DNA from 4 places in the Microbulbifer sp. ARAS458-1 genome. Region 2 is predicted to be linked to each of the others. Evidence: predicted binding sites of a transcription regulator. Region 2 holds the regulator's gene; each other region holds the start of a gene.
The links. The regulator LexA, encoded in region 2, represses DNA repair genes until DNA is damaged. The targets are predictions, from matches to a motif close to ACTGTNTNTANANACAGT.
Positions count from the first base shown of each region.

Region 1: the regulator LexA is predicted to act here: its motif matches at 4,086-4,103, upstream of AAFH99_RS02115 (VRR-NUC domain-containing protein).
Region 3: the regulator LexA is predicted to act here: its motif matches at 5,696-5,713, upstream of recN (DNA repair protein RecN).
Region 4: the regulator LexA is predicted to act here: its motif matches at 2,737-2,754, upstream of ruvC (crossover junction endodeoxyribonuclease RuvC).

Region 1 is NZ_CP155838.1:536,030-543,450, forward strand. It holds gene AAFH99_RS02100 (TonB-dependent receptor) at 1-1,037, shown strand, start outside; gene AAFH99_RS02105 (alkaline phosphatase D family protein) at 1,137-2,825, opposite strand; gene AAFH99_RS02110 (zinc-binding dehydrogenase) at 2,925-3,950, opposite strand; gene AAFH99_RS02115 (VRR-NUC domain-containing protein) at 4,140-5,801, shown strand; gene AAFH99_RS02120 (ATP-dependent DNA helicase) at 5,798-7,421, shown strand, end outside.
Region 2 is NZ_CP155838.1:2,436,429-2,443,849, forward strand. It holds gene topA (type I DNA topoisomerase) at 1-177, shown strand, start outside; gene AAFH99_RS10005 (DUF6586 family protein) at 260-799, shown strand; gene AAFH99_RS10010 (hypothetical protein) at 894-1,148, shown strand; gene lexA (transcriptional repressor LexA) at 1,302-1,910, opposite strand; gene AAFH99_RS10020 (DUF6763 family protein) at 2,080-2,412, opposite strand; gene AAFH99_RS10025 (TetR/AcrR family transcriptional regulator) at 2,655-3,350, shown strand; gene nagZ (beta-N-acetylhexosaminidase) at 3,372-4,385, shown strand; gene AAFH99_RS10035 (mechanosensitive ion channel family protein) at 4,452-5,594, shown strand; gene AAFH99_RS10040 (cold-shock protein) at 5,949-6,164, shown strand; gene AAFH99_RS10045 (CsiV family protein) at 6,318-7,301, opposite strand.
Region 3 is NZ_CP155838.1:3,808,990-3,816,410, forward strand. It holds gene AAFH99_RS15880 (TonB-dependent receptor family protein) at 1-744, opposite strand, end outside; gene dnaJ (molecular chaperone DnaJ) at 1,519-2,643, opposite strand; gene dnaK (molecular chaperone DnaK) at 2,769-4,703, opposite strand; gene grpE (nucleotide exchange factor GrpE) at 4,855-5,469, opposite strand; gene recN (DNA repair protein RecN) at 5,748-7,400, shown strand.
Region 4 is NZ_CP155838.1:1,602,347-1,609,767, forward strand. It holds gene aspS (aspartate--tRNA ligase) at 1-1,725, shown strand, start outside; gene AAFH99_RS06540 (YebC/PmpR family DNA-binding transcriptional regulator) at 1,874-2,617, shown strand; gene ruvC (crossover junction endodeoxyribonuclease RuvC) at 2,767-3,297, shown strand; gene ruvA (Holliday junction branch migration protein RuvA) at 3,621-4,232, shown strand; gene ruvB (Holliday junction branch migration DNA helicase RuvB) at 4,266-5,285, shown strand; gene ybgC (tol-pal system-associated acyl-CoA thioesterase) at 5,451-5,864, shown strand; gene tolQ (protein TolQ) at 5,861-6,553, shown strand; gene tolR (protein TolR) at 6,589-7,020, shown strand; gene tolA (cell envelope integrity protein TolA) at 7,040-7,421, shown strand, end outside.

The DNA of each region.
Region 1 (7,421 bases), 1.9 Mb from region 2:
GCGCAGTATCTGAGCTGCTGTATGAAAGCGAGTTCACCAATACCGCCGACAACAGCAACCTCAACCTGTTCGCGGACGTCGCCTATCAGATCAGCTCACGTCTCGAGGCCACCGCCGGCGTACGACTGGTGCAGGAAGAACGCGAGTCCGGCTATGTCAGCACCCTGCCCAATTCCATGCTGCTCGCAGCTCTGGGCATCGACAGCGACCTTTTCTTCGGCCTGCTGCCCAACACCGATGGCATCCTCATTCAGGGGGATACCGATAACTCCGCCGTGCTGCCGCGCTTCAACCTGCTCTACAGCGTCAGCGATAACATAAATGTTTACGGCACCGTGTCCCGCGGCGAGCGCTCTGAAGTTGTGGATATGTCCTCCGGTAGCGAGAGCATTCTGCCTTCAGAGGAGATCGACAACTACGAGCTGGGTATCAAGGGGCGCCTGGGCGATACACCACTGGATTACACCCTGGCGGCTTTCTACCAGAATTACGAAAATTTCCAGGTCAATGTGGTGGATCAGGAAAGCGGCCAGAGCCGCACGGAAAATGCGGGCTCCGCTACCAACACCGGTCTGGAAGCGGAACTGCGCTGGTATCCCACAGAACAGCTGCAGATCCTGGCCAACGCCGCCTGGATTGATGCGGGTATCGACGACGATTCCGGCAACGGCAGCTATGCCGGCAACCAGTTCCGCCTGCAGCCGGAACTGACCGCCGCACTGGGTTACATTTATGAAACACCGATCAACGGCGCACTGCTGTTCACCAGCAGCGGCAACTGGAGTTATCGCTCTTCCGTGTACTTCGATATCGCCAATCAGTACGAAGAAGATGCGGTGGATCTGCTGAGTCTGCGCGCGGGCATTGCCGCCAGTGATCGCAACTGGGTACTTACCCTGGCAGCCAGCAATCTGCTGGACGAGGAGTACATCATGGATGCGGGTAATACCGGCGGCGCCTTCGGCTTCCCCACCTACATCGAGGGTGCACCGCGTATGGTCAGTGTGGAATTCAACAAGCGTTTCGGCGCATTCTGATTCCCTGCCTGGCGGAGTCCAGACGCCAGACCACAAAAAAAGCCAGCACCCGGTGCTGGCTTTTTTTGTTTGCGACAGAATAAATTGCCGATCGGGAAACTACACCAGTTTGTGTGTCACCCGGTGGCTGTCGACCTCGGCAAACTCGGTGCTGTCGATATTGTCGATATACTTCCACTCCGCTTCGATTCCATCGCGGCGGAAGGTGAGCGCCATAAAACCCCGCTGGTGCAGGTTGCAGTACTGCAGATCATCCACCAGCACCGACATGCCCCGCGCCAGCTCTTTTGCAGACCGTTCATCCAGTTTCAGGTAGGTTTCCATACCCGGAGAAGTCACGCTGGGGGTTCCGAACTCGAGGCCCACCATGCGGCCATCGTTGTCTTTCAGGTGGTTATACCAGGCATTGTGGGTATCTCCCGCTACCACTACCAGATTCTTACCCTGCTCGCGCACTTCCTGATACAGGGTTTCCCGCTCCACCGCATAACCGTCCCAGGCATCGAGGTTATAAGGTACCGCATTCTGTAAACGCTGTAGCTGCTGTTCGCTGAGCTGCTCACCGCGCAGGCTTGCGGCTTTCAGGCCAATCAGTTCCGAGGTCAGATTTTTGTCTCCGCCCCGGTAGAAGCTGGTCATCAGCTCCACGGGCAAGTGCATACGGCCCATCAGTACCTGCTGGCCCAGTACCTGCCACTGCCCCTTGGAGCGGGCCAGCGTCTTGCGCAGCCATTTGCGCTGCTCCTCTCCCAACAGGGTGCGGCTTGGGCTCGCCACATCCAGACTGAATGCGCGGGTATCAAAATTCCCTTTCTCGTCCATGTAGTTGGCAAACTGCAGTTGCTGATCGCGACCGATTACCCGGGTGTCCAGCATATGCAGATCCAGCAGATCACCAAACTGGAAGCTGCGGTAAATCTGGGGGTTGGTCTCACCCATGGGTGGGCGGATGGGCAACCACTCGTAGTACGCCTGCACCGCGGCGGCGCGGCGGGAATAGAAATCCCCTTCATCGGCACTGTGGTTTTCGGCACCGCCTTTCCAGGTGTCGTTGGTCACCTCGTGGTCGTCCCACACCGCAATAAACGGCGCGGCGGCGTGCAGTGCCTGCAGGCCTGCATCGGTGCGGTAGAGTGCGTAGCGTTTGCGGTAATCCGTCAGCGTCAGGATCTCGCCGCTGTTGTCTTGCGGCAGCGCGCGGCCGATCTTTGCGGCGTTCTGCGTGGCGTAGCCGCCATCGCCGTATTCGTAGATGTAATCACCAAGGTGCAGTACCGCATCCCAGTCATCCGCCTGGGCGGCCAGCTGATACACATTGAAATAGCCCGCGGGATAATTGGAGCAGGAGAAAATCGCCAGTTTTATCTGGTCAACCTCATCCTCTGGCAAGGTTTTGGTACGACCGACCGGGCTCTGCTCATTGGCACCGCTAAAGCGATAGTAATAACGGGTATTCGGCTTCAGGCCGCGCACATCCACCTTGGAGGTATAGTCCCGGGCCAGGTCGGTTTCCACGGTGCCGGCACGCAGTACGCGGGTAAAGCCCGCGTCTTCGGCCAGTTCCCAGGAAATTTTTACCGGGCCGGTGGGATTGGCGTCCAGCGGTGTCGCCCGCGTCCATAAAATCACCGCGTCCTGCAGGGGATCACCACTGGCCACGCCGTAATCAAAGGAGACATTGGAGGGTAACTCCGGCCGGCTCATGGCCTGCAGCGGTGTGGATACGGCGACACTGCCGGTAGTGGCTAACGCAGCTTTGATAAAACTGCGGCGTTTGAGATTGGTCACGGTGACGGCTCCCTGGTGATGAAATCTGGCCCGCCAGCCTAGCGTGACTTTATGACAGAAAAGGAAAAATTAAATGGCAACCGCATCCGGATGCCAGAATTATTTGCCGACATTCAATATCACCTTGCCCACGGAGCGGCCACTGCGTAGCTGTTCGATTGCGGCATGGGCCTGGGTAAACGCGAATTCGTGACCTATATGGGGTGCAGATAATCCGAGCGCAGCACAACCATTTAAAAGCTCGCTAAAAAGTGCCTGTTCCTGCCACAACCAGATCAGGTTGAAAGCCAATACGGATCTGTTGCTGCTGATCATATCCATGACATCATAACGGGGGCGCTTCAGATACAGCCAGGCGGCTTTTAACCAGTTGGGTTTGTCACCCGGGGTAAATTCTGCTGCACCGAACACTACCAGTCGGCCGGTGGGCGCGAGTGCGGCGAACGATTGCTTCTGAATTTCCCCACCGATGCCGTCGAGCACGCAGTGCAATGGCCGATCATTTAATTGCTGCTTTAACTGGCCGGCGAAGTTACTGCCGCGCACGATGATTTCATTGAATCCCTGTTCGGCGAGAAACTGCCGTTTACTTTCCGAGCTCACGGTGCCAATGGGATTTGCCCCCATGCTCACCGCCATACGCATGGCCTGCAAACCAACGCCACCGGCGGCACTCTGTACCAGCACCTGCTGCCCGGGTTTCACCGCGCCCAGACTGGTCAGCGCGTAGTAGGCGGTCAGACTCTGTGCAGGAAAGGCGGCCCCCTCAGCAAAGCTCCACTCATCTGGCATGTGGCGGCAGTGCTGCGGAGGGACATCCACCACCGTGGCGTAGCCACCAAAACGGGTACAGCCGTAAACACGATCTCCCACCTGCAACCCTGTTTGCACCCTGTCGCCGACCGCGATGACAACACCGGCAAACTCCAGCCCGGGAATAAAGCTGCCCTCCGGGGTTGCGGAATAGAGACCGGTCAGGGCAAAGATATCGGCAAAATTGAGGCCCACCGCACGCACCGCGACACGGATATGCTCACCCTGTATCGGGCCCAGCGGCTCTTCCCGCAGGGTCAGGCGGCTGATGGCCCCGGCCTTATCCGTGCGCCATACCTTTCTTTTTATCATGTCTTGTTCAGCGGTCTGTGCCATGTGTAATCCTGCTTTTCGGCCGCCGGTCAGCCTACCGGGCAATCGGTATTTGCGCCACCAGGCGGTGAATGTCCAGACGGTCGCATCCACGTTTGTCCCGTCACTGCCGATGCTGTATAACCATACAGCATTACGCAAAACCCCGCCGAGTACCCCACTTCCGCTATGGCCGAACCTGCCGAACTGACACCCGATTATTACCTCGACAATTTCCGCTCGCTGGTGGAGTTTGTGGTGTCGCGCTACGGGCAATTGTTGTCAGCGCAGGAGCGTTGGTTTTACCAGACTTTCCGACGGCTGCAGCCGGATAGCCAGCGACTCTATGTGCGGTTGCTGTCCCGCAAGGGTGTGCCTTCCTCGTCCGGTGCGCTGTTCAGGCAGCGCAAGCTTGCCTACAGCGAGATCGGTGATTTGGACGCAGCCGTCGAAGAATTGATTGAAGCCGGCCTGCTGCTGCGCAATCCGGTTTTGCCGTTGCGGGAACTGCTGCCACTGTTTACCAAAAACGAACTGCTCGCCCACAGTCTTGAGCCGCTTACAAAATCTCTGAAGCGCCCGGCGGTGGAGCAGGCGCTGTGCAAGCAGGACGCGTCGACAATTCAATGTAGATTGACCAGTGAGCCTCTGCTGGCGGCGCAAGCGGCGGAGCACTTTGACACCTTCAAGCTGTTATTTTTCGGCAACCTCAACCAGGATCTAACCGACTATGTGTTGCGCGACCTGGGACTTTTCCGCTATGAACACTACCCGCTGGAACGGGAGCAACTGCCATTCCAGACACGAGCGCAAGTTGAACAGCACCTGCGCTATTACCAGTGCCTGCAGGAGGCCGAGGCCGCACTGGCGGCAGATACAGAGGCCATCACTACCATTGCAGGCGAATTACCTCAGGGGATAGATGGTGACGGCACCCTGCAGCGGCGCCTGGACAGGCTGCGTCTGACGCTGGCGCGCCAGCTGGAGCGGTTAAACGCACTGGAGGAAGCCGAGCAGCTATACCGGCAGTGCCGTCGCCCACCGGCACGGGAGCGGCGCGCACGGATTGCAGTGAGCCGTGGCGATATCCAGGGCGGCCTGGCACTGTGTGCGGAAATTCTCACTGCCCCGTACAACGAAGCGGAGGCCACCTTTGCGGAGGCGTTTGCCCACCGCACCGCAAAGAAAACCGAAAGTGCTAGAGCCTGGCCAGCACCGAAAAAACACAAACCGGTGACGGAAACAGTAATGCTCGCGCCTTCCGAAGAGCGGGTGGAAATGCTCGCGGCAAGCCACCTTGCAGCGCCGTCTACCGGCGACCAGTGCCACTACGTGGAAAACACCCTGTTTAACGGTGTGCTCGGCCTCGCCATCTGGGATATTTTGTTCGCACCGATTCCCGGTGCCTTTTTCAATCCCTTTCAAATTGCCCCTAGCGATTTCCGCACCGCGGATTTCTATCCACAGCGTTGCGCCGCCTTCGAACAACGGCTCGCCGAACTTGAAAATGGCGACCTGGATAAATGGGTGTGGCGACATTTTCGTGAAAAGCGCGGTATCGCCAACCCACTGGTGTTCTGGGAAGCCCTGCCGGAGACTCTGCTAGAGCAGGCGTTGGAACGGATTCCCACGGAACACTGGCTGGCCATCTTTCGTCGCCTGCTCGGCGATATTGCCCACCACCGCAGCGGCCTGCCGGACCTGATTCTGTTTCCCGCGTCCGCAGGTTACGAACTGGTGGAAGTCAAGGGCCCCGGAGATCGCCTGCAACAGAACCAGCAGCGCTGGCTGGCCTTTTTTGCTAAACACCAGATTCCCCACCGGGTGCTGCATGTGGAGTGGCAGCCTTGAGCGCACACAAAACAGCCTTGAGCGGTGATGAAGCAGTCTTGAGTGAGGAGATGCGAGACGGGATTCAGATTTCCGTGGGCGAGCTGGTGGCGTTCGCCTGCCGCAGCAGCGACCTGGTCTCGAATGTTTCCGGCGGCCCCACTGCCCTGGAAGGAATTCGCGCACACCAGAAACTGCAGAAAAAACGCCCCGCGGGCAGTGAAGCGGAATATTACCTACAGGTGGAAATCGAGCAGGATGCGCAGTCTGTAGTGCTCAGCGGTCGTGTGGATATTCTCCACCCGCAAAGTGACCTGCACCGGCCGGTGCAACTGGATGAAATCAAGACCACCTATGTGCCGCCGCACAAGTTGCCGGAATCCACCCGCGCGCTGCACTGGGCGCAACTGAAAATTTACGGTTTCTGCTATGGGCTGCAGCAGCAGTTTTCCGCGGATACACCGGTCGCGCTGCAAATGCTCTGGCACAACCTCAAAGAGAAAAAAACCTATCCGGAGTTGCAGGAATTTTCCTGGCGCGAGCTGGAACAATTTTCCCGGGAGGCACTTGCACAGTATGTACAGTGGCATCATCGCTGGCAGGCACATAAACACGCAGTGCGCGTATCGGCACAGGCTCTGGAATTTCCATTCGGCCGCTATCGCGATGGCCAGCGGGAGCTTGCGGTGGCGGCCTACCGCTGCCTGCGCGACGGCGGTAAACTGGTGGCCGAGGCGCCCACCGGTATCGGCAAAACCATTAGCACCCTGTTCCCGGCGGTAAAGGCTATGGGAGAGACCGGCCTCGATCAGGTGATATATCTCACCGCAAAAAATTCCGGCCGCCAGGTGGTGCGGGAAACCACAACGAGCCTGCACGAACTGGGGCTGAGACTTTCCGTGCTGGAGCTGCAGGCCCGCGACAAAACCTGTGCCTGCAGCCTCGGGCTCTGTAGCCGCGATGAAGACGGTATCTGCCCGCGCACCAGGGGATTCTATGATCGCCTGCCGCCGGCCCGCCAAGCTTTGCTCGCGCAACCGTTACTCACACCCGAGATAATCGCGCAGGAAGCGGACCGGTTGCAGCTGTGTCCGTTCGAACTCTCGCTGCAGATGCTGCCCTGGGCGGATCTGGTGGTGTGTGATTTCAATTATGTATTCGACCCTCTGGTGCAAATGCACAACCTGCGGGACACACTGCGGCAGCGCGCATTGCTGGTGGACGAGGCGCACAATCTGGGGGATCGCGCGCGCGGTATGTACAGCGCAAAACTCACGCGCAGTGACAGCCGCCGTGCGGCGGCCGAGTGCAAAAGTTCGCATCCGAGCCTACGCCGCGCGATCCAGTCGCTGGTACGAGCGCTGGATAAATGGGTTGTCGAACTGCGGGAATTGCGGGAATCGCGGACAAGTCAAAACCACCCGACCGAGCCAGTGCCCGCAAAATCAGAGCTGTGGATAAGTCAGCCCGGTGACGAGACGCCACAGGCCGTCAACACCGCGATACAGAAAGTGCTGACCGTGGCCAACCAGCTGTGGGAGGCCGCACAACCGCCGCCGGACGCCATTGCCGACTGGCTGAAAAACCTGTTCCGCTTCCAGGCGATCGAACAACTGGCAGGTGAAGAACACCGCTATATCA
Region 2 (7,421 bases):
AAGGCAACGGGCTGGAAGGCGTTCTATCGCGATGGTAAGTGGCAGGTAGATGCCCCGGCGAAAAAAGCTCCGGCCAAGAAAAAGGCCGCCGCTAAAAAGGCACCGGCCAAGAAAGCTGCAGCCAAAAAAGCGCCGGCGAAGAAAAAGGCAGTAGCCAAAAAATCCCCGGCCAAGTGATTGGCCGGGAGGCCGCTATCCGTCATCCCGGCGCATGCCGGGATCCAGAAAATCTGGGAGAAAGACTAGGGGGTAATGCAGTTTGAGTAATCCCTACACCGGTACCGTGGCGTCGGCGTTACGCAAGGCACAGCTGCTGCTGCAGTCCAGTGCCGAAGTGGACGATACGCCTCTCCTGGAAGCTTCCCTGCTGGAGGCCGCGGTTCTGCAATTGTGGCGGGGATACCGGGGGTTTCTGGCGGAGCAGGGGTATCAGATGCAGCTGGGGTTCGCCGCAGGTGCCGAGCCGCAAACGGCTCAAGCGCTGGCAAACCTGGTGGCCCAGCGGGGCAAATTCAGCGGCGAGGCCAGTGAACTGGTCAATCTCGCTGAAAACCCGGACAGCTGGTTTGCAGGCCTCTTTGCCGCCTGGCACAAGTTATGGGTGTTGAGCGCCTCCGGGTCCTCGGGTCATGCACAATCCACCACGTCGGTGGGCGTTCAATCGATGATTCCCGTGCGTCAGCTGGATTCTGCTGAGGTCGCACCAGAGCAGGCTCTGACCCGGGAGCGGGTCCAACAGTGGCACCGGAGCCTGTCCGAGTTGATTCAGCGCCAGCGGGCACACAGTCAGGAGTGGTGAGCGTCTGTCGCGAAACCTATCACCTGCGGCCCGCTGATTAATCAGGCGCCGCTGTGTTACACTGCTCCAAATCACGCGGTTACTGGAGAAGTGAATGTCTACCGAGACTTACGAAATCATTGAGTTGTCCAATGGTGATGTGGCGCTGCGACGCGCTGGTCACAAAGGGGAACCGCTGGTACGTATTCATTTCTCGGACGAGAGCCAGCACTTTCTGCGGGAACACAAGGTGGCGGTAGCCCGCGCCATGCTTGAGGCTGGTATCGAAGCGGTACAGGACATCAATGAGATGGAGCCGGAGCCGTTCGAGGAAGAAGACGTGGATCTGACCGAGCACACCATTCACTGATCATTCTGTGGTTAATTCGCAGACATAAAAAACAGGGCTAAAGCCCTGTTTTTTTATATTCGAAATACGAGACACGGAATGTTTGGCGATTTGTCCACCCGGCGAATGCCGGGATCCAGAAAACCTGAGGGCTCGCCGCTTACACCGCCAACATCAGATAGGATTCTGTCGAATCACACCCACCGCCAGACCCTCAATGGCAAAGCTGCGATCCCGCATATCAACTTCAATCACATCAAAGTCCTGGTTCTCCGGCAGCAGTTGCACCGTCGCCTGATTGCCGCGTCGCTTGAAGCGTTTTACCGTCACTTCGTCCTCGATGCGCGCGACCACAATCTGCCCGTTGCGGATATTGTCGGTGCGCTGTACCGCCAGTAAATCCCCGTCAAGAATACCGGCATCTTTCATGCTCATACCATGTACCCGCAGCAGGTAATCCGCCGGTGGGTGGAAAAACTCGGCGGGAATCTCGCAATACTCTTCGATATTTTCTTCCGCCAGAATCGGGTTGCCGGCGGCCACGCGGCCAACGATAGGCAGGCCGCTGTTGTAATCGGGAATACGGATACCGCGGGATGCGCCGGCGACCATTTCGATTGCGCCTTTACGCGCCAGCGCTTTGAGGTGCTCCTCCGCCGCATTGGGAGAGCGGAAGCCCAGCTCCTGGGCAATTTCGGCTCGGGTGGGCGGGTAGCCGGTGTCATCCAGATAGGATTTGATCAATTCCAGTACCTGAGCCTGGCGTGCGGTGAGGTTTGTCATGAGCGCCTTCCTGTTGTCTGTATTTTTATACAGTTGCTGTGATTATATACAGATTTCAGGGGCGCGCAATCAAGTGCCGATTATCCGAAGATTTGGAATCTGTGCCGACGGAGCACACGGTGCTTTGCACAAGTGCCGTACTGTGGTTGCCAGTTATGGCCGGAGTCGGTCAGAACCCCTCGTCGGTACCGGGAAAGGATTCACCCTCCAGGCGATCGATTGCACTCTGTGCAGGGGAGAAAATCGGACTGCGGTAGCCGGCGTCTTCCTCGTCCTGCATTTCATCCGCAACGGTGCCGTACCCGGCGTTTGGATCTTCCGGCGCGGCTGCGCCGATGACCGGCATCCCAGGCCAGTTCTGGAAATCGATTTCATCCAGGCTCCCGTCGACATACTGGATTTCTATGGTGCGCGCGGGGTGGTCTACGGCAACCACTTCGAAGAGGTCGCCTGTGTCGAAATTTTCAAACCAATTGCCAATTTCCGGAGCGATTCGTGCCATGGCATGCTCCTCCTCTATTACTGTTGTGATGTGTCCGCCTTCGGTTCCTTCCCGGCGCTTTCAGAGCCGATATACCCGTTCTAATGTGCCGGTTGCGGGCTTGGTACTTTGGCGGCGCACTCTGTACTGGGGCTTTCTGCGAGGGGCAACGCAATAGCGCAGGTTTCATCGCTGGCGGTATATGCTAGTCTCCGGGTAAAACGAGCGTTTTAATTGTTGGTTTGAATTGGTGTGAAATCGGCATGAGTCAGACAGACACGGTCCATCGTATTCTGGACGCCGCGGAAGTTCTGTTCGCAGAGCGAGGCTTCACGGAGACCTCGCTGCGTACCATCACGAGTACTGCCGGGGTGAACCTGGCGGCGGTGAATTACCATTTTGGTTCTAAAAAAGAGTTGATTCAGGCGGTTTTCGAGCGCTTTCTTACACCTTTTACGGAAATTCTGAATCGCGAGCTGACCCGGCGGGGCGCGGCCAGCGAACCTTTACAGCTGGATGACCTCCTGCAGAGCCTCTACCGCGTTGCTTTGGCCGGTCTTGCCAGTCAGGGGCGCGATCCCAAGCGCTTTATGCGCTTGCTCGGGCTGGCTTACACCCAATCTCAGGGCCATCTGCGGCGATTTATCGTCTCTCGCTACGGTGACAGCTACCGGCGTTTCGCGGGGCAGCTGGCGGCGGCCCTGCCCCATGTCGATCCAGTGACCTTTTATTGGCGTCTTTACTTTATGCTCGGCGCCACAGTGTTTTCTCTTTCGAGCTTTGACGCCATTGAAGCTATCCTTCGGGAAGATTTTGGCGCCGAGAGTAGCTTGGAAGAAACCCTGGCGCGCCTGGCGCCGGCCGCAGTGGCCATGCTGACCGCGCCAATGCCAGGAGTGGGGTCGGGACAGGTTCCGGGGGCTAGTGCGCCGGGGGGCAGTACCGGCGACAACCGTTAATTCATCTTGGAGTTCATGCCGATGTCTAAGCCGATTGGCCCGGTAATGATTGATGTGGAGGGGCACTCCCTCACCGACGAAGACCGCGCGTTGTTGCAGCACCCCCATGTCGGTGGATTGATTTTTTTCGCGCGCAATTTTGAAAGCCGTCCGCAGCTGGAGGCGCTGATTGAAGAAATTCGCGCTGTGCGCCCTGAAATCCTGTTGGCGGTGGATCAGGAGGGTGGGCGAGTGCAGCGCTTCCGCGATTCGTTTACCCGTATCCCGTCTATGCAGGCGCTGAGCGCGCGCGCCGACAAGCAGCAGTTGCAAGATGTGGGCTGGCTGCTGGCCGCGGAGTTACTGGCGGTTGGCATCGATTTCAGTTTTGCACCGGTACTGGATGCGGACGATGACTTCTGTCGCATTGTTGGCGACCGCAGTTTTGCGCAGGACCCACTGCAGCTGGCGGAGAAAGCCCGCCCCTTTATGGCGGGGATGCACGACGCCGGCATGGCGACTACCGGCAAGCACTTCCCTGGGCATGGGCAGGTGCTGGAAGATAGCCATGAAGAACTGCCGGTGGATCAGCGCTCCCTGGAAGAGGTTATGGCTACCGATTGCACGCCTTTTAGCGAGTGTATTGCTGCCGGCGAGCTGGAGGCGGTAATGCCCGCACATATTCGCTTTGCCCGGGTGGATGAAAATCCGGTGGGCTTTTCGCGCTTCTGGTTACAGGAGATCCTGCGCAAACGTCTCAAGTTTGATGGTGTGATTTTCAGCGACGATCTGACCATGGAGGGGGCTGGCGCCGCCGGCGGCTACCGGGAGCGAATTCACGCGGCTATGGCTGCGGGGTGTGACATGGGCGTTGTGTGTAACAATCGCGCCGGTGCAAAAGAGGTATTGGAAGCGCTGGAGGGTTTTACGCCAGATCCTGCATCCAGTCAGCGACTGGAGCGCATGCGTGGCCGTGCGAAAATTCAATCCTGGGAGGCGTTGGAGGCTAGTCCGCGCTGGCAGGAAACCCGTCAGTGGCTGGCCTCCTGGATGTAAATACCGCTCAATCTTTGATAAAAACACAGCGCGTGTTAGTGAGCACAGCAATAAAGTCAGTAGCCAATGGAGTTGTTTGTGGAGTCAGTTATAGCGTTTTTGCGCTCCCTGGTGGGGGATGACCGCTTCTGGATTGCCGAAGTATTCGTCATCGTATTAATTACGGCAACCGCATCGTGGATTCTTGGAATTTTTGTCAACCGGCTGCGGGAGCGCGCCGAGCGCACTGTCAACCCGTGGGATGATGCGTTGGTCAATTCGATCAATCCGCCCGCGTCGATTCTGGTCTGGTTGTTGGGGCTCACGTTCGCCGCCGCCCGTGCCGGTGATGCCACCGGCGCCGAGCTCCTGCTCTGGCTCGAAGGTAAGCCGCGGGCCATCGGGTTTGTCGTGGTGGTTACCTGGTTTGCGCTGCGATTTGCAAAAGAAGTCGAGCAGAACATGGCGGACCCACGCTATACACGCAAACCCATCGATACCACCACCGTACGTGCGATTGGCAAGTTGGTTCGCGCTTCTATTCTGATTACCGCGGCAATGGTTGTCATGGAGCGGCTGGGCTACAACCTCAGCGGTATTCTGGCGATGGGGGGCATCGGCGGCCTCGCGATCGGCTTTGCGGCGAAAGATTTGCTGGCGAATTTCTTCGGTGGTTTGATGATCTATCTGGATCGACCATTCAAAGTGGGAGACTGGGTGCGCTCACCAGAAAAGGAAATCGAGGGCACAGTGGAAGATATCGGCTGGCGCCTCACACGTATTCGCACTTTCGACAAGCGTCCGCTCTACATACCCAATGGGGTGTTTACCCAGATATCGGTAGAAAACCCATCCCGAATGCTGAATCGTCGAATTTACGAAACGATTGGTATTCGTTATGACGACGCACAGAAAATGGCGCCCATCGTTAAAGAGGTGCGCACCATGCTCGAGAATCATCCTGAGATTGATACCAATCAGACCTTGATCGTAAACTTCAATTCGTTTGCGCCTTCGTCCCTGGATTTCTTTATTTACACATTTACCAAGACCACCGACTGGGTGCGCTATCACGAAATCAAGCAGGATGTATTGCTGAAGATTCTGAAGATTGTCGAGGATCAGGGCGCTTCCTGTGCCTTCCCGACATCGACTCTGCATATTGCCGACATTCCCGAGCTGGCCTTGAGCGATCGGCGTGCGGAACCGTCGAGCCCCGTCGGTGCCTGACTTGCGCAAAACCATGGTTGCGCAAGGAAAGACAGGATTGTGCGTCTGGTCTGAATCGGGATTTGGGGCGAAAGAGCATGAAATGTCAAAAAGTGTGGCACTTTCGTTACCAAATTGGTGATATGTTGCGCATTGTGCATGGGAAGTAACATTAATTTCACGTGCAAACCTAGACACTGGCGCAGTTTTATCTAAGAATCGGTAACGACCTGCTCGCGATGTCGAGCAGGTGCTTCGAGACAGTGGCCGGCCTTGCGATATTGGAGTTTTATATCGGGTACGGTCACCGCAATTGGGGTAGGCGAGTCGCCCGCAACCGGGGCGAACGCAATAACAATAAATGAGGTTGGCTTAATGAGTGATCGCGTTACGGGTACCGTGAAGTGGTTTAACAATGCCCGGGGTTATGGCTTTATCACCAGCTCGGAAGGTTCGGAAGATATTTTTGTTCACTACCGCAGCATCCGCGGCGACGGCTACAAGACCCTGAATGAAGGGCAGGCGGTAGAGTTTGAAATGCAGCAGGGTGACAAGGGCCTGCTGGCAGAAGACGTGGTTCCCTGCGAGTAAATCGCAACCTCGTTCAGGTTGGCTTCTGGTGGCGCACCGATGCTGCGCCGCTGACACCGGCCCAAAATAAAAAGCCCACAGGGTAGCAGACTGATACTGCTATTCCGTGGGCTTTTTTGTGCGCTGGTGCCGCGCGAACAGCGCGGCGTGCCATTAATCGGTGAGACCGGCCGGCTCGATATCGTCTTCAGCGGATGGTGTCACCGTGCGTACTTCAATCAATACCCCGAGTTTGGGGTGGTCGATGTAATGCAGCTCGCCACTGCGCAGTCGGCGTTCTTCCTGCAATACCGCTACACGCTTTGCGATTTTTTCCAGCGGGTGGGTTGTGGCGCTCATGGCATCGATTTCGCCATCCTCGCCTTGGAATACGGCGCGGTCCACGCTGGTGCTGAAGCCGCCACTATCTGTGCGGCTGTTGCTGTTCGCTACGGTGCCCTGGTCGGCCGCTGATGTCAGCCCCATGGGTTCGTCGCCCGGCATGTGTACCTGTCGCGCGACAGACGCACGTGGGCGCGTGGGTACCGCGATACCAGCTGGAGCGCTTTCATCACCCGATGGGAAGCTCCTCTGCGCTGCAGGACTCCACTGGCCGCTATTTTCTGATTGATCTGCCCATTCGCTCAACCACAGATCCGTACTCAGGTGCAGATACCGGGAAACGCTGAGTTTGACGCTGCCTGCCAACTGGTGGTGATCGCCATTGACTTCCCCGCCATCGATCAGAACCGACGGCGCATTGCGCTCGGTTTGCAGCACCTGGCGCCAGGTCTTGTGAAACAGCACCTGGTAAGCCGGGTCTCGGCGCAGGGCCGCCGCTTTGTTATTCAGCTGGTTGGCGGCAGGCTGCAGGGCCGGCACCATGGGGTCAGCGGAGGAAGGTGTATTGAAATCGACCCACTTGCTGTCATAGCTAAGCGTAGGGTTGGTTGGCCAGGTTTCCCGGGAGGCGTTCATGCCCTGGGTGCGGCTGAATACCACCATCTCGATTTCAAATTGGGTCCCCGCATAGCCTGCTGCCTGCGCACCGTTCACACCCAGTGCGAGGCTGGCAGCCAGGCAAGTCGCCGCCACTGCGGCGCCCGTTTTGATGGATTGGGTCAGTCGCTCGGCGACCAAGGTCTTGAAAGTGGTCATTATCACTACCGCGTTTGTTCTAAACCGCTTTTTGGGCTTGCCAGGGATGTACCTGCCAGGGCTCGATGCCCTGGCGAATAATTCATCCATGTTAGCACCCTTTGGCGGCGGGATCTGCCG
Region 3 (7,421 bases), 1.4 Mb from region 2:
GCCAGCATCGATATTCCAGCGACTTTTTACCAGCCAGTTCTCGACACTGGTATCCGAATGATCGCGAAAGGAATCACCAGCGATCAGATTACCTTCGAGCTGAATGGCAAACTGGTCGTTTAGCGCACCACCGGTACGGGCATAGGTATCGGTCAGCATATTGCCACCAGAAAAAATGGTGAGCTTCTCCTGCAAACTGGTTTCCCACTGCTGCGGAATCGGCTTGGTAACCAGGTTGATTACACCACCGACGTTATTGGGACCGTATTGCACCGCCGCACCACCGCGCACAATATCAATACGATCGAGGCTTTTCAGGGCAGCGGGAAACAGTGATTGACCGGTGTGGCCATAGGGAGCCAGTGTCAGTGGAATCCCATCAACCAGAAATTGGGTATAACCGGAGCGACTGGCGTTGAGGCCGCGCACGGCTACATTGGGTAAAACACCGGTGCCGCTTTCATCCTGGATCTTGACACCCGGCACCCGCTGCAGGCCATCATCAATGGACAGGGTGGCCATTTTCTGCAGCTGCTCCGCAGTCAGCAGACTGCGATTACCGGGATAAGTCAGCACCTCTTCCGACAGCGAATTGCCCAACACATTACCGGTAACCTGAACCTCTTCCAGCTCTACCTGCTTCTTATCGCCATCAGCAGCTTGTGCGCTAACAACTCCGATAACAGAAGCAAAGATGGCGACACTCAACAATGAGCGCGAAAAAAAATTCAACGTGGTGTGCATTGGATTGTCCTTAGACTATATCAGGGGTATCAATAACTTAACGCGTCGCGCACTGAGGTTTAGAACTGTCGAAATAACACCAGAAAATGCTCGGTATCGAAAACAATCAAGCCACAACCTCCAGCGCCGACTATTTCGCAAATCCAGTATTGAGGGCTTAGTATTTAAAATGCAGGTACGTCCTGCTAACGAAGTGCTTTCCCCGGTCGGACTTTTTATTGCAGGAGTGGGACTCAATTCCCTGCGTTACACTTTAACTTTATTGATTGTGGCAAAGGACTTACCGCTATCTGCCAGTGATCCAGACTAGTAAACCAAACAGCAAACTGCATCCGACAACAACAGCCTGGATGCAGCCTCGAAACAATTACATTGAATGATAACCATTTACATTCGAATACTCAAGAAGGCTTTCTCATCACACTCATTCACAGCTGGCTGTAGCAACAGGCTGATACAGAAGGAAGAGGTAATCTGAATCCCATGGAAACACAGCGGAATAAATTCAGCAGAGAGAAAAGTTCACCAGGTAGAACCAAACAATGAAATCATTTCGATAGAGGAAGATTCCCGGCGGACTGACGGAACGGACAACCGGATCAACGTCAAGACGCCCAAAGTACGCGTAGAGCTTGCGATTTCATTGCCGCAGCCCGTGACGATTACATGATGAAGTACTGGAAAGGTTTCCTTCCCGGCATTGCGAAATAAAGCCGCAGCGCACAGTTGCCCCATAAAAAAACCCGGCAGTGTCGCCGGGTTTTTCAACTTTCTTTACAGCTTCATATCCCCAAAGAAATTCTTAACCCCTTCAAACCAGCCAGTCTGGCGGGGTGAATTTTTCTTTTCACTCAGGGTATCAGCAAACTCTTCCAGCAGCTCTTTCTGCTTGGCAGACAGGTTCACCGGCGTTTCCACTACCACACGGCATAGCAGGTCGCCCGGCGCGCCGCCGCGCACCGGGGTGACACCCTTGCCGCGCAGGCGGAACAGTTTGCCGGTCTGGCTCTCTGCCGGAATCTTCAGTTTGACCTTGCCATCCAGGGTCGGCACTTCCATCTCGCCACCGAGGGCAGCGGTGGCAAAGCTGATGGGTACTTCGCAATACAGGTTTTTGCCATCGCGCTGGAACAGCTCGTGCTCGCGCACCATGACCTGCACATACAGGTCACCGGCCGGGCCGCCATCGGGACCGGCTTCACCTTCGCCGGCAAGGCGGATGCGATCACCGGTATCCACACCCGGCGGCACCTTGACCGACAGGGTTTTGGTTTCTTCCACGCGACCGCGACCGTGACAGCTGCCACAGGGATCGGTGATTACGGTACCGCGTCCGCGACAGTTGGGGCAGGTCTGCTGGACAGAGAAAAAGCCCTGCTGCATACGCACCTGACCGGCACCACCACAGGTGCCGCAGGTCTGGGGTTTGGAACCGGCCTTGGCACCGGAGCCATGACAGGTGCCACAGTTGGCCAGGGTCGGCACCTTGATCTTGACGGTGGTTCCGCGCACCGCGTCTTCCAGATCCAGGTCCAGGTCGTAGCGCAGGTCGGAACCGCGCGCCGGTCCGCGGCGGCCGCCACCGGCACCACCACCAAAGATATCGCCAAACACGTCGCCGAAGATATCGGAGAAGCCACCGAAGCCGCCGGCACCGGCGCCGCCCGCCTGGCCGTCAACGCCGGCATGGCCGAACTGATCGTAGGCCGCTTTCTTTTGCGGATCGGAAAGCACTTCGTAGGCCTCGTTGGCCTCTTTGAATTTGTTTTCCGCCTCTTTGTCGTCGGGGTTGCGGTCCGGGTGATATTTCATCGCCACCCGGCGGTAAGCTTTTTTCAGCTCCTTTTCGTCCGCGCCTTTGCTGACGCCAAGGACTTCGTAGTAATCGCGTTTGGACATAGCTCTGTGTGTTCTTCTTAAAACTGCAGAAGGCGCGAAAGCTCAAGCTAGCCCCCGCGCCTTTTTTACAACCCGCCCGGAGCCAGCTCCGCGCGGGTTAGGACAAGTCGTTGACTCGTGAAGAGTTACTTGTCTTCTTTCTTGTCGTCTTTGACTTCTTCGAACTCAGCGTCCACTGCATCATCACCGCCAGAAGACTGAGCCTGCTCGGCCTGTTCTGCGGCGGCTTCGCCGGCTTGCGCCTGCTCTGCGTACATCTTCTGGGCAACCGGGCCGGAGGCTTCGGTCAGCTTGGTGGTAGCCGCTTCCATGGCCGCCTTGTCGTTGCCTTTCACCGCTTCCTCGGCTTCTGCAAGCGCAGCGTCGATGGCCGCCTTTTCTTCCGCAGTCGCCTTGTCACCGGCTTCTTCCAGAGTTTTCTTGGTGGCAGAGATCAGGCCGTCGAGAGTGTTGCGGGTGGTCACCAGCTCCTCGAACTGCTTGTCCGCTTCGGCGTTGGCCTCGGCGTCCTGCACCATTTTTTCGATCTCCTCATCGGACAGGCCGGAAGAGGCCTTGATCACGATGGACTGTTCTTTGCCGGTGGCCTTGTCTTTGGCGTGCACGTGCAGGATGCCGTTGGCATCGATGTCGAAGGTCACTTCGATCTGCGGCATGCCGCGCGGTGCCGGCGGGATATCGGCCAGGTCGAAACGACCCAGGGACTTGTTCTGCGCCGCCTGCTTGCGCTCACCCTGCACCACATGAATGGTCACGGCAGTCTGGTTGTCGTCAGCGGTGGAGAACACCTGGGACTTTTTGGTCGGGATGGTGGTGTTCTTGTCGATCAGCGGAGTCGCCACGCCACCCATGGTTTCGATACCCAGGGTCAGCGGAGTTACGTCCAGCAGCAGTACGTCTTTCACGTCACCGCCCAGCACCGCGCCCTGAATCGCTGCACCAACGGCAACGGCTTCATCCGGGTTCACGTCTTTGCGCGGCTCTTTGCCGAAGAATTCGGTGACCTTGGACTGTACCAGCGGCATGCGGGTCTGACCGCCCACCAGGATCACTTCATCGATGCCAGAGGCAGACAGGTCGGCGTCGGCCAGGGCAGTTTTTACCGGCTCCAGGGAACGGGTAACCAGGTCTTCTACCAGGCTTTCCAGCTTGGCGCGGGTCAGTTTTACAACCAGGTGCTTGGGACCGGTGGCATCTGCGGTGATGTACGGCAGGTTCACTTCGGTCTGCTGGCTGGACGACAGCTCGATCTTGGCTTTTTCAGCGGCTTCTTTCAGGCGCTGCATGGCCAGTGGGTCGCCTTTCAGGTCGATGCCCTGCTCTTTCTTGAACTGCTCTGCCAGGTAGTCGATCAGGCGCAGGTCGAAGTCTTCACCACCGAGGAAGGTGTCACCATTGGTGGACAGTACTTCAAACTGCTTCTCGCCATCGACGTCGGCGATTTCAATGATGGAGATATCGAAGGTACCACCACCCAGGTCGTAAACCGCGATGGTGCGGTCACCGCCGGCTTTGTCCATGCCGTAGGCCAGCGCAGCCGCAGTCGGCTCGTTAATGATGCGCTTCACGTCCAGACCGGCAATGCGGCCGGCGTCTTTGGTAGCCTGGCGCTGGGAGTCGTTGAAGTAGGCCGGTACGGTGATTACCGCCGCGTCTACTTTCTCACCGAGGAAGTCTTCCGCGGTTTTCTTCATTTTCTTCAGCACTTCGGCAGAGATCTGCGGCGGTGCTTTCTTGTCGCCCTTCACTTCTACCCAGGCGTCGCCGTTCTCGGCTTCAACGATGGAGTAAGGCACCATTTTGATGTCTTTCTGCACAACGTCGTCTTTGAACTTGCGACCGATCAGACGCTTGACGGCGTACAGGGTATTATTGGGGTTGGTGACGGACTGGCGCTTGGCGGACTGGCCAACCAGCACTTCGTTGTCGTCGGTGAACGCAACGATGGATGGGGTGGTGCGGTCGCCTTCCGCGTTCTCGATAACGCGGGCCTTGTCGCCGTCGAGTACCGCCACACAGCTGTTGGTGGTACCCAGGTCGATGCCGATGATTTTACCCATGTTCTAATTCCTCACTTTGCTGCGCGCGCCGCTGCTCTGTTCTGTGTGGCCGGGTGCTGCGCGGTTTAATTCGGTTGCCTGCTTATATTGGTGCCGCCGTTCACATTTCAAGGGCGCCGCCGCAGGGTTTCTGGTGAAAAAGCGAAAGGCCTTATGGCGCTTTGCTGACAACCACCATGGCCGGACGCACCAGGCGGCCGTTCAGGCGGTAGCCTTTCTGGAAGCAGTCCAGAACAGTGTTTGGCTCCACATCCGGGTTGGGCACCTGGGTCATGGCCTGGTGCAGCTCGGGGTCGAAGGGCTCACCCGCCGGGTCGATCACTTCCACGCCGGACTTGGTCAGGGTGTCGATAAAAGACTTTTGGGTCAGCTCAATGCCTTCCGCAACCGCCTTTTGCGCCTCATCATCGCTATTGATAGAGGAGAGTGCGCGCTCCAGGTTATCCACAACCGGCAGCAGCTCCTTGATCAACTTTTCCACGCCGAACTTGTGGGCCTTTTCCACATCCTGCTGGGCGCGACGGCGGGCGTTCTGTACCTCCGCCTGGGCGCGCAGCACCATGTCTTTATGGTCCGCCAGCTGTTGTTGCAGGGAGGCGATTTCTTCCTCCAGTGCACTTTCTTCACCGGTGTCACCGGCCAGTTCTTCCGCCAGCGCTTCTTCTGCGGCTTGCTGCTCTTCAGCGCTCGGGGTTTCCACCTCGGCGGCCTGCTCCACCTGATCGCCAGTCTCGATCTGTTCTTCTTCGCTGCGCTCTTTGGCCACTGCTTTCTCCGTCTGTGTCCGTCGGACTACTGCCAATTGGTCAAAATGGATATACACCGTCAGCGACACCGCCACCGGTGAGGTGGCTATATGGGGGCATCAGCAGCCACTTCAAGTGATCGTCCCATACCGAGTGATGCTGGGAGGATAATGTGGCACCCGCCCCGTGACTAAGTTGATTACCTCTCAATTAGCCCGCGGGGAGATTGAAACCCCCTCGATAAATACTGTATAAACAACCACTACTTATCCAATCTACCAACGGCGATCACATTTCCATGTTGCTGCATCTGTCTATCAGTCAGTTCACCCTCGTCGACCAGCTGGAGCTGGAGTTTGGTCCGGGCACCAGCACCCTCACTGGGGAGACCGGCGCGGGCAAGTCCATCACCCTCGATGCCCTTGGCCTCGCCCTGGGGGACCGCGGCAACGGTGAGCTGGTCCGAGCCGGCGCCAAACGGGCAGACATCCACGCCACTTTCGATATCAGCGCATATGAGGATGCCCGCAGCTGGCTGGAAGAGCAGGAAATGGACGCCGGGCGCGAAGTGATCCTGCGCCGCACCATCAGTGCCGACGGTCGCTCCCGCGCCTATATCAATGGCCAGCCGGTGACCCTGATGCAGCTGCGCACTCTCGGTGAACAGCTGATCGATATCCACAGCCAGCACGAGCACCAGTCACTACTGAAGAAAGACACTCATCGCCGCCTGCTGGACGAATACGCCCACGCCGAGGCGCAGAGCGCCGAAGTGCGCATTCACTACAAAACCTGGCAGGACCAGTACCGTCGCTACCGCAAGCTGGCCGACAGCGCCGAGGAAACCCAGGCCCGCCGGGACCTGCTGGAATATCAGCTGCAGGAGCTGGAACAACTGGACCTGAAACCGCACGAGCTGGAAGAGCTGGAGAGCGAGCAGCGCCAGCTGGCCAACGCCGGTGACATTCTGAACGGCAGCTACCAGTTGGCCGCCCTGCTGAACGGCGGCGAAGGCGATATCGCCGAACAGCTCCACCGCGCCCTGCAACTGGTCAGTGCCATGCCGGAACAGAGCCCGGCACTGGCGGAAGTGGCGCAGATGCTCGACAGCGCGCGTATCCAGATCGACGAGGCCGGCAGCACCCTGTCGCGGCATATCGATCGCTTTGAAATGGACCCGGAACGACTGGCAGAAGTGGAAGAACGTCTGTCCGCGATCTATTCCATCGCCCGTAAACACCGCGTCCAGCCGGATCAGCTGCCGGAACTGCAACAGCAGTGGCAGCAGGAGCTGGAAGAAATCGGCGCGCCGGACGCCCTCGACAAACTCGCTGGGGAGTGCGAGCGCCTGGAGCAGGATTTCCGCAAGGCCGCCGGCAAGCTCAGCAAACTGCGCACCGCCGCTGCGAAAAAGCTGGCGGATGCGGTAAACAGCCAGCTGGCGGATCTGGCCATGCCCCACGCGCGGGTAGAACTGGCACTCACCGCACTGGAGAAGCCCAGCGCTACCGGCCTGGAAGAAGTGGAAATCCTGATCGCCACCAACCCCGGCCAACCGCCGCGGGCGCTGGGCAAGATCGCCTCCGGCGGCGAGCTGTCCCGGGTCAGCCTGGCGATTCAAGTGGTTACTGCACAGACCTCCCGCACCCCTACCCTGGTGTTCGACGAGGTAGACGTAGGCATCGGTGGTGCCACCGGCGATGTAGTGGGCAAGTTGTTGCGCCAACTGGGAGAACGGGGCCAGGTGATTTGTGTTACCCACCTGGCACAGGTGGCCGCCCGCGCACACCGGCAGTATCTGGTGGAGAAACACAGCGATGGAGAAGCCGCGTTCGTCGCCCTGCGGGAACTGAAGAATGGCGAACGCAGCGCGGAAGTGGCACGTATGCTGGGCGGTGAAGCCACCGCACAGTCCCTCGCTCACGCCGAAGAGATGCTGGCGCGGGCCTGATCCGCACAACAGAACCCGCAC
Region 4 (7,421 bases), 830 kb from region 2:
ACTCTGTGTGGCTGGGTAGACCGCCGCCGTGATCACGGTGGGGTGATCTTTATCGACCTGCGCGATCGCGACGGCATCGCCCAGGTGGTCTTCGATCCTGACGCCGCAGAGCACTTTGAACTCGCCGACCGCGTGCGCAGTGAATACGTCCTGAAGGTGACCGGCCGTGTGCGCGCTCGCGCCCCGGAAGCGGTCAATCCGAACATGCAGACCGGTGAAATCGAGGTTTACGGCCTGCAGTTGGAGATCCTCAATAGCGCGGAAACCCCGCCGTTCCAGCTGGATGAGCACACTGCGGTGGGCGAAGACGTGCGCCTGAAGTACCGCTACCTGGATCTGCGCCGCAATGAAATGCAGCGCAACCTGCGTTTCCGCTCCCAAATCACCAACGCCATCCGTAACTATCTGGACGGTGAAGGTTTCTTGGATATCGAAACCCCGATCCTGACCCGTGCAACTCCGGAAGGCGCCCGTGATTATCTGGTGCCGAGCCGCACTCATGCCGGCAAGTTTTTCGCGCTGCCGCAGTCCCCGCAGCTGTTCAAGCAGCTGCTGATGGTGTCCGGCTTCGATCGCTACTACCAGATCGCCAAGTGCTTCCGCGACGAAGACCTGCGCGCAGACCGTCAGCCGGAATTTACCCAGATCGACATCGAGACCGCATTCCTCGATGAAAACGCCATCATGTCCATCACCGAGAACATGATTCGCAAGCTGTTCAAAGAGCTGAAAGGCGTCGAGTTGGGCGAGTTCCCACGCATGCCGTTCAGTGAGGCGATGGCGAAATTCGGTTCTGACAAGCCGGATCTGCGCATCCCGCTGGAGCTGGTGGACATCAAGGATCTGATGACACAAGTGGACTTCAAGGTGTTCTCCGGCCCGGCCAACGATCCGAAAGGCCGTGTGACCGCGCTGAAACTGCCCGGTGGCAACGACAAGCTGACCCGCAAGCAGATCGACGACTACACCAAGTACGTGTCTATCTACGGCGCCAAGGGCCTGGCCTACATTAAGGTCAATGATAAGTCTGACCTGGAAGGTGGCCTGCAGTCCCCGATCGTCAAGTTCCTGCCCAACGACGTGCGCGCGGCGATCCTCGACCGTGTACAGGCAGAGAATGGCGACCTGATCTTCTTCGGCTCCGACAAGGCCAAGGTGGTTTCCGAAGCTCTCGGCGCACTGCGCTGCAAGCTGGGTGAAGATCTGAATCTGTACGTGTCCGAGTGGGCACCCCTGTGGGTTGTGGACTTCCCGATGTTTGAAGAGAACGACGACGGCAGTGTTACCGCGCTGCACCACCCGTTCACCGCGCCCTCCTGTTCCGCAGAGGAGCTGGAAAAGAACCCGCTGGAAGCTCTGTCCCGCGCCTACGACATGGTGCTAAACGGCACCGAGCTGGGCGGTGGCTCCATCCGTATCCACAACCAGGATATGCAACAGACCGTATTCCGCGCTCTCGGCATCGACGCCGAAGAGCAGCGCGAAAAGTTCGGCTTCCTGCTGGACGCACTGAAGTACGGTGCTCCGCCCCACGGCGGCCTGGCCTTCGGTCTCGACCGTCTGGTGATGCTGATGACCGACAGCGACTCCATCCGCGACGTCATCGCCTTCCCGAAAACCCAGAGCGCCGCCTGTGTGATGACTGACGCTCCGGGAGCGGTTGACGCCAAGCAGCTGCGCGAGCTGAGCATCCGCCTGCGCCAGAAAGAAGAGCAGGTAGGTTAAAGGCTAAGTTTTCTTCATCGTCATTCCGGCGCCTTTGCGTCATGCCGGACTCGATCCGGTAGGGAGTCCAGTGCGCAGGACCTCGGCCTGCGCCGGGGTGACGAACTTTGCAATAGCCAGAAATAGTAGAAAGACCGGAGATTTATCGATGGCAGGACACAGTAAATGGGCCAACATCAAGCACCGCAAGGCCGCCCAGGACGCCAAGCGCGGTAAGGTTTTCACCAAGATCATTCGCGAGCTCACCGTAGCCGCGAAAGGCGGTGCCAACCCGGATGACAACCCCACACTGCGCGCCACCATTGATAAAGCTCTGGGCGCGAACATGAAGCGCGACACCATCGACAAGGCCATCGCCCGCGGCGCTGGTAATACCGATGGGGAAAACTACGAGGCGGTGACCTACGAGGGGTACGGTGTCGGAGGTGTGGCAATTCTGGTGGAGTGTCTCACCGACAACCGCAATCGCACGGTTGCGGAGGTCCGCCACGCGTTCACCAAGCGCGGTGGCAATCTGGGAACCGATGGTTCGGTGGCCTATCTGTTTTCGCGCAAGGGGCAGATGTACTACGAGCCAGGCGTAGATGAAGATGCTCTGATGGAAGCGGCTCTGGAAGCAGGGGCGGAAGATATTCAGAGCAACGATGATGGCAGTATCGAGGTTACTACCGAATTCACCGATTATATGTCGGTGAAAGATGCACTGACCGAAGCGGGTTTCAAGCCGGACAATGCCGAAATCGCCATGATTCCGTCTACTACTGTGCCCATGGATAAAGACGGTGCGGAAAAGGTGATGGCACTGGTGGATATGCTGGAGGACCTGGACGACGTACAGAATGTGTACTCCAATGCGGAGATCCCGGAAGAGGTGATGGCAGAGCTGGGCTGAACCTTGACCGACTTTCTCCCAGAATGCCCCGCCACCGCGGGGCATTTTTGTATCTGACCGGGCATATCCTCTTCCCGCCTTGACGCCCAGTCCTCACCTTGGGAAACTTCCCGTCAACAATTGTATAAATGTACAGGGGGCAGCCCGCCGTGACCCGCATTCTGGGCATCGATCCCGGCTCACGCAAAACCGGTTACGGCCTGATCGACGTGGAGCGCTCCAATGCCCGCTATGTCGCCAGCGGTGTGATCAAACTCCCCGACGGCCCGCTGCCCGAGCGCCTGAAGCTCATATTTGACGCCGTCAGCCAGATTGCCCAGCAGTACCAGCCGCAGCAGATGGCGATCGAAAACGTGTTTATGTCGAAAAGCGCCGGCTCTGCGTTAAAGTTGGGCCAGGCCAGAGGCGCCGCCATCGTCGCCGCCACCCACGCGGATCTACCGGTTTCGGAATACGAAGCGCGCAAGGTGAAGCAGGCGGTGGTAGGTAATGGTGGCGCCGACAAGCTGCAGGTGCAGCATATGGTCAAAACCCTGCTCAAGCTGCCCGCTTCTCCGCAGGAGGATGCTGCAGACGCGCTGGCCGTTGCCTTGTGTCATATGCATACCATGCAGACGTTGATTCAAACCTCTGCCGGGAGTCGCACTCGGTTTCGGCGAGGGCGGCTTAGTGTTACTTGAGTTTGGCTTCGGTGGTGCGGCGGGTTTCGTGGCGCGCAGTCGGGGCGTTTGGTGGCGGCTCCGCTACCGGTGACACCTTCGCATTAGAGTTCAGCGTGCTTGATGCTTGAGGGGCTTACCCAGCTGTTGGGCAATGTACTGAAGTTAGAAATTAAGGTGCTGCTACCGATATTTGTTCGCGAGACCTTCCGCGAGAGGGACCTCGCGGAAGAGCCCCCATGGATGGGTTCACGGCGTGTCTCGCGAACAAATATCGGTAGCAGTGCCGCCCCGGAGCCTGAATTAAATGGGCCCGGGAACTGGAACTGAACCTCGGAATAACAATGATAGGAAGACTCACCGGCAAGCTGGCCGCAGTACAGCCCCCGCAACTCCTCGTCGACGTGCAGGGCGTGGGCTACGAAGTGTTGGCCCCCATGACCACCATTTTCGAACTGCCTCAACTGGGCGGCAATGTGCAATTGCATACCCACCTGGCGGTATCGGAAACCTCCCAGCAGCTGTTCGGCTTTATCCGCGAATCAGACCGCCAACTGTTCCGCACCCTCATCAAGGTCAACGGCGTCGGCCCCAAAATGGCCCTCGCCATCCTCTCCGGCCTCGACGGCGCCGCACTGGCGCGTTGTGTGGCAGACGACAACGTGGGGGCCTTGGTGAAAGTGCCCGGAGTGGGCAAGAAAACTGCCGAACGGCTGATTATCGAACTGCGTGGCAAGCTTACCCCACAGGCCGGCGACCTCGGCGATATCCCGTTGATGTCCACCAACGCCGAGCCCAAAATAGACCACGCCGGTGAGGCGGAGAGTGCGCTCGCTGCGCTGGGTTACAAACCCACAGACGCCAGTAAAATGGTCGCCCGCGCTGCCAAAGAGCAGCCTGAAGCCGATAGCGCCACCCTGATCCGTCTGGCGCTGAAAAGCATGGCTCCGGCCTGATCCGTAAAAGCTGGCAAAAATTGAGAGCACCCCGTGATTGAAGCCGACCGCCTGATCGCCCCCGAACCCCAGGGCCCTGCCGGCCAGGAAGAGCAGTACGACCGTGCCGTGCGCCCCAAAACCCTGTCCGACTATGTAGGTCAGCCGGTGGTGCGCGAGCAGATGGAAATCTTTATCCAGGCCGCCAAGCTGCGCAAAGAAGCGCTCGACCACACCCTGGTATTTGGTCCGCCCGGTCTCGGTAAAACCACTCTGGCGAATATCATTGCCGCGGAAATGGGGGTGGCAATCAAGACCACTTCCGGCCCGGTGCTGGAGAAGGCCGGTGATCTCGCCGCCATCATGACCAACCTCGAACCCGGGGACGTGCTGTTTATCGACGAGATCCACCGTCTCAGTCCTCATGTGGAAGAGGTGCTGTATCCAGCCATGGAAGACTATCAGCTGGATATCATGATCGGAGAGGGGCCGGCGGCGCGTTCCATCAAGCTGGATTTGCCGCCCTTTACCCTCGTGGGGGCCACCACACGAGCCGGGCTGCTCACCTCGCCATTGCGCGACCGTTTCGGCATCGTGCAGCGCCTCGAGTTTTACTCGGTGGAAGATCTCACCAGTATTGTCGCCCGCTCCGCCGGATTGATGGGTGTGGCGATGGATGAGGGGGGTGCCCACGAAGTGGCGCGCCGCGCCCGTGGCACCCCGCGTATCGCCAACCGTCTGCTGCGCCGGGTACGGGATTACGCCGAAGTGAAAAGCGACGGTCATGTGTGTGCGGAAACCGCGGACCTGGCATTGAACATGCTGAACGTGGATGCCAGCGGCTTCGATCAGCTCGACCGCCGCATGCTGCTCACCATGATCGAGAAGTTTGACGGCGGTCCGGTGGGGGTCGACAGCCTGGCGGCTGCGGTCAGCGAGGAGCGCGATACCATCGAGGATGTGCTGGAACCTTACCTGATTCAGCAGGGCTACCTGACCCGCACTCCCCGCGGCCGGGTGGTGACTGCACTGGCCTACCAGCACTTTGGTATTCCCAAGCCCGACCGAATCTGACTCGCAATTGTCGCTGGCCACACCTGACGAAGCGGTCTAGTTCCTGTAGCATGTCCGTCTAATATCGCCAGGAGGGCTCCACTTGAGTTGAAATCCTCCCGGTGTGACCCAAACCGCTATCAACAAGAAAAAGTCAGTTCGCGGTCGGCGAATTAAGGACGGTGCGTGTCAGAGCCCTTCAGTATTCCCATTCGTGTCTATATCGAGGATACAGACGCTGGCGGAATTGTTTATTACGTCAATTATTTAAAGTATATGGAGCGCGCGCGCACAGAATTGGTCCGTGTGCTCGGCTATGATAAACCCGCGATGCCGCAGCAGGGTTTGTTGCTCGTGGTGCATTCAGCGGAGGTTCAGTACCGTCGCTCTGCAATACTCGACGACGAACTCAGGGCCAGCGCCGCGGTGGCCAAGGTCGGCCGCGCCGCCGTGACCTTTGAGCAGAAAATCTGGCGCGGTAATGAAATTATTTGTGAGGGCGTGGTCAAAGTGGCCTGCGTGGATGACGCAAGCCGAAAGCCCTGCGCACTCCCAGAATCCATCCATCAAGCTTTGAAGGCAGCGAGTCAACATTCATGAATGCCGGTGAACAACTTTCTCTGTGGGGCCTGATTTCCAGTGCCAGCCTGCTGGTGCAGCTGGTCATGCTGATGCTGTTACTGGCCTCGGTCATTTCCTGGGTAATGATCATTCAGCGCGGAACCTATCTGTCCCGCGCACGCAAGTCCATGATCAACTTTGAGCGCAAGTTCTGGTCAGGTGCGGATCTGAACCAGCTGTTCCGCGACGGCAACGCCGCTGCCGAGAAAGGCAAGGTCGACGGTGTTGAATCCCTGTTCCGCGCCGGCTTCACCGAATTTACCCGCCTGCGCCAGCAGGGCAAGAGTAGCCCTGCGGCGGTTATGGAAGGCACCGAGCGCGCCATGCGCGTGGCCATGTCCCGGGAGCAGGAAAAGGTGGAAATGAACCTGCCATTCCTCGCCACGGTCGGCTCCGTCAGTCCCTACATTGGCCTGTTTGGCACCGTGTGGGGGATCATGAATTCCTTCCGTGGTCTTGCCACCATGCATCAGGCCACCATTGCGACGGTCGCGCCGGGTATCTCCGAGGCGCTGGTCGCCACCGCCATGGGCCTGTTTGCGGCGATACCAGCGGTGATGGCATACAACCGGTATTCCGCTAAAGCGGAGTGGCTGCTATCCAGCTACGAGACGTTTGCCGAAGAGTTCTCTTCCATTCTGCACCGCAAAGTGCATGCCGCCGGTTAAGGCGCTGAACGCAACGCTGTGCAAAGAGCTGAATCATGAGCAATTTTCGCAAAGCCCCGAAGCGCAAGCTGGTCTCCGAGATCAACGTGGTGCCCTACATCGATGTGATGCTGGTGCTGCTGATCGTATTTATGGTGACCGCGCCGCTGTTGATGCAGGGCGTAAAGGTGGATCTCCCGGATGCACCGTCGGCCCCGATTGATGATACCGATGACGAGCCGTTGATCGTGTCGGTGAGGGCCGACGGCACTTATTATCTGAATCTCGGTGACGATGAGAAAGTCGCCAAACCGTTGAAAGAGATCAAGGAAACCGTGGCCAAGGTGCTGCGCCAGAAGCCGAAAACGCCGGTGCTGGTATGGGGTGACACCGATGCCAAATACGGTCTGATCGTGGGCGCCATGACCCACCTGCAGCAGGCTGGCGCCCCCAGTGTGGGCCTGGTCACCGAGCCACCGTCGGAATGACCTGGAGCCAGTTGCAAGTATGAATCGCTCCTACGGCCCGGCCATTGTTATCAGTGTCGCACTGCACGCGTTGTTGATCGCGGTGCTGACTTTTGGCTGGGAGGCGGAACACAAGCGCGAACTGAAGCCAATGCCCAAGTTTGTGCAGGCCAAGCTGGTACAGCTGGAATCCAAGTCTGACAAACCCAAGGCGCCGCCCAAGGTAGATCTGCGCGAGAAGCGCCGCCAGCAGGAGCTGGAGCGTCAGCGTAGGGCCGAGGCGGAGAAAAAACGCAAGGCTGCAGCCGAGCGCAAGAAAAAGGAAGAAGCGGAGAAAAAGCGCAAGGCCGAAGAGGCGCGCAAGGAGAAAGAGCGCAAAGAGGCCGAGCGTAAAGAGCAGCTCAAGCAGGAACGCAAAAGTG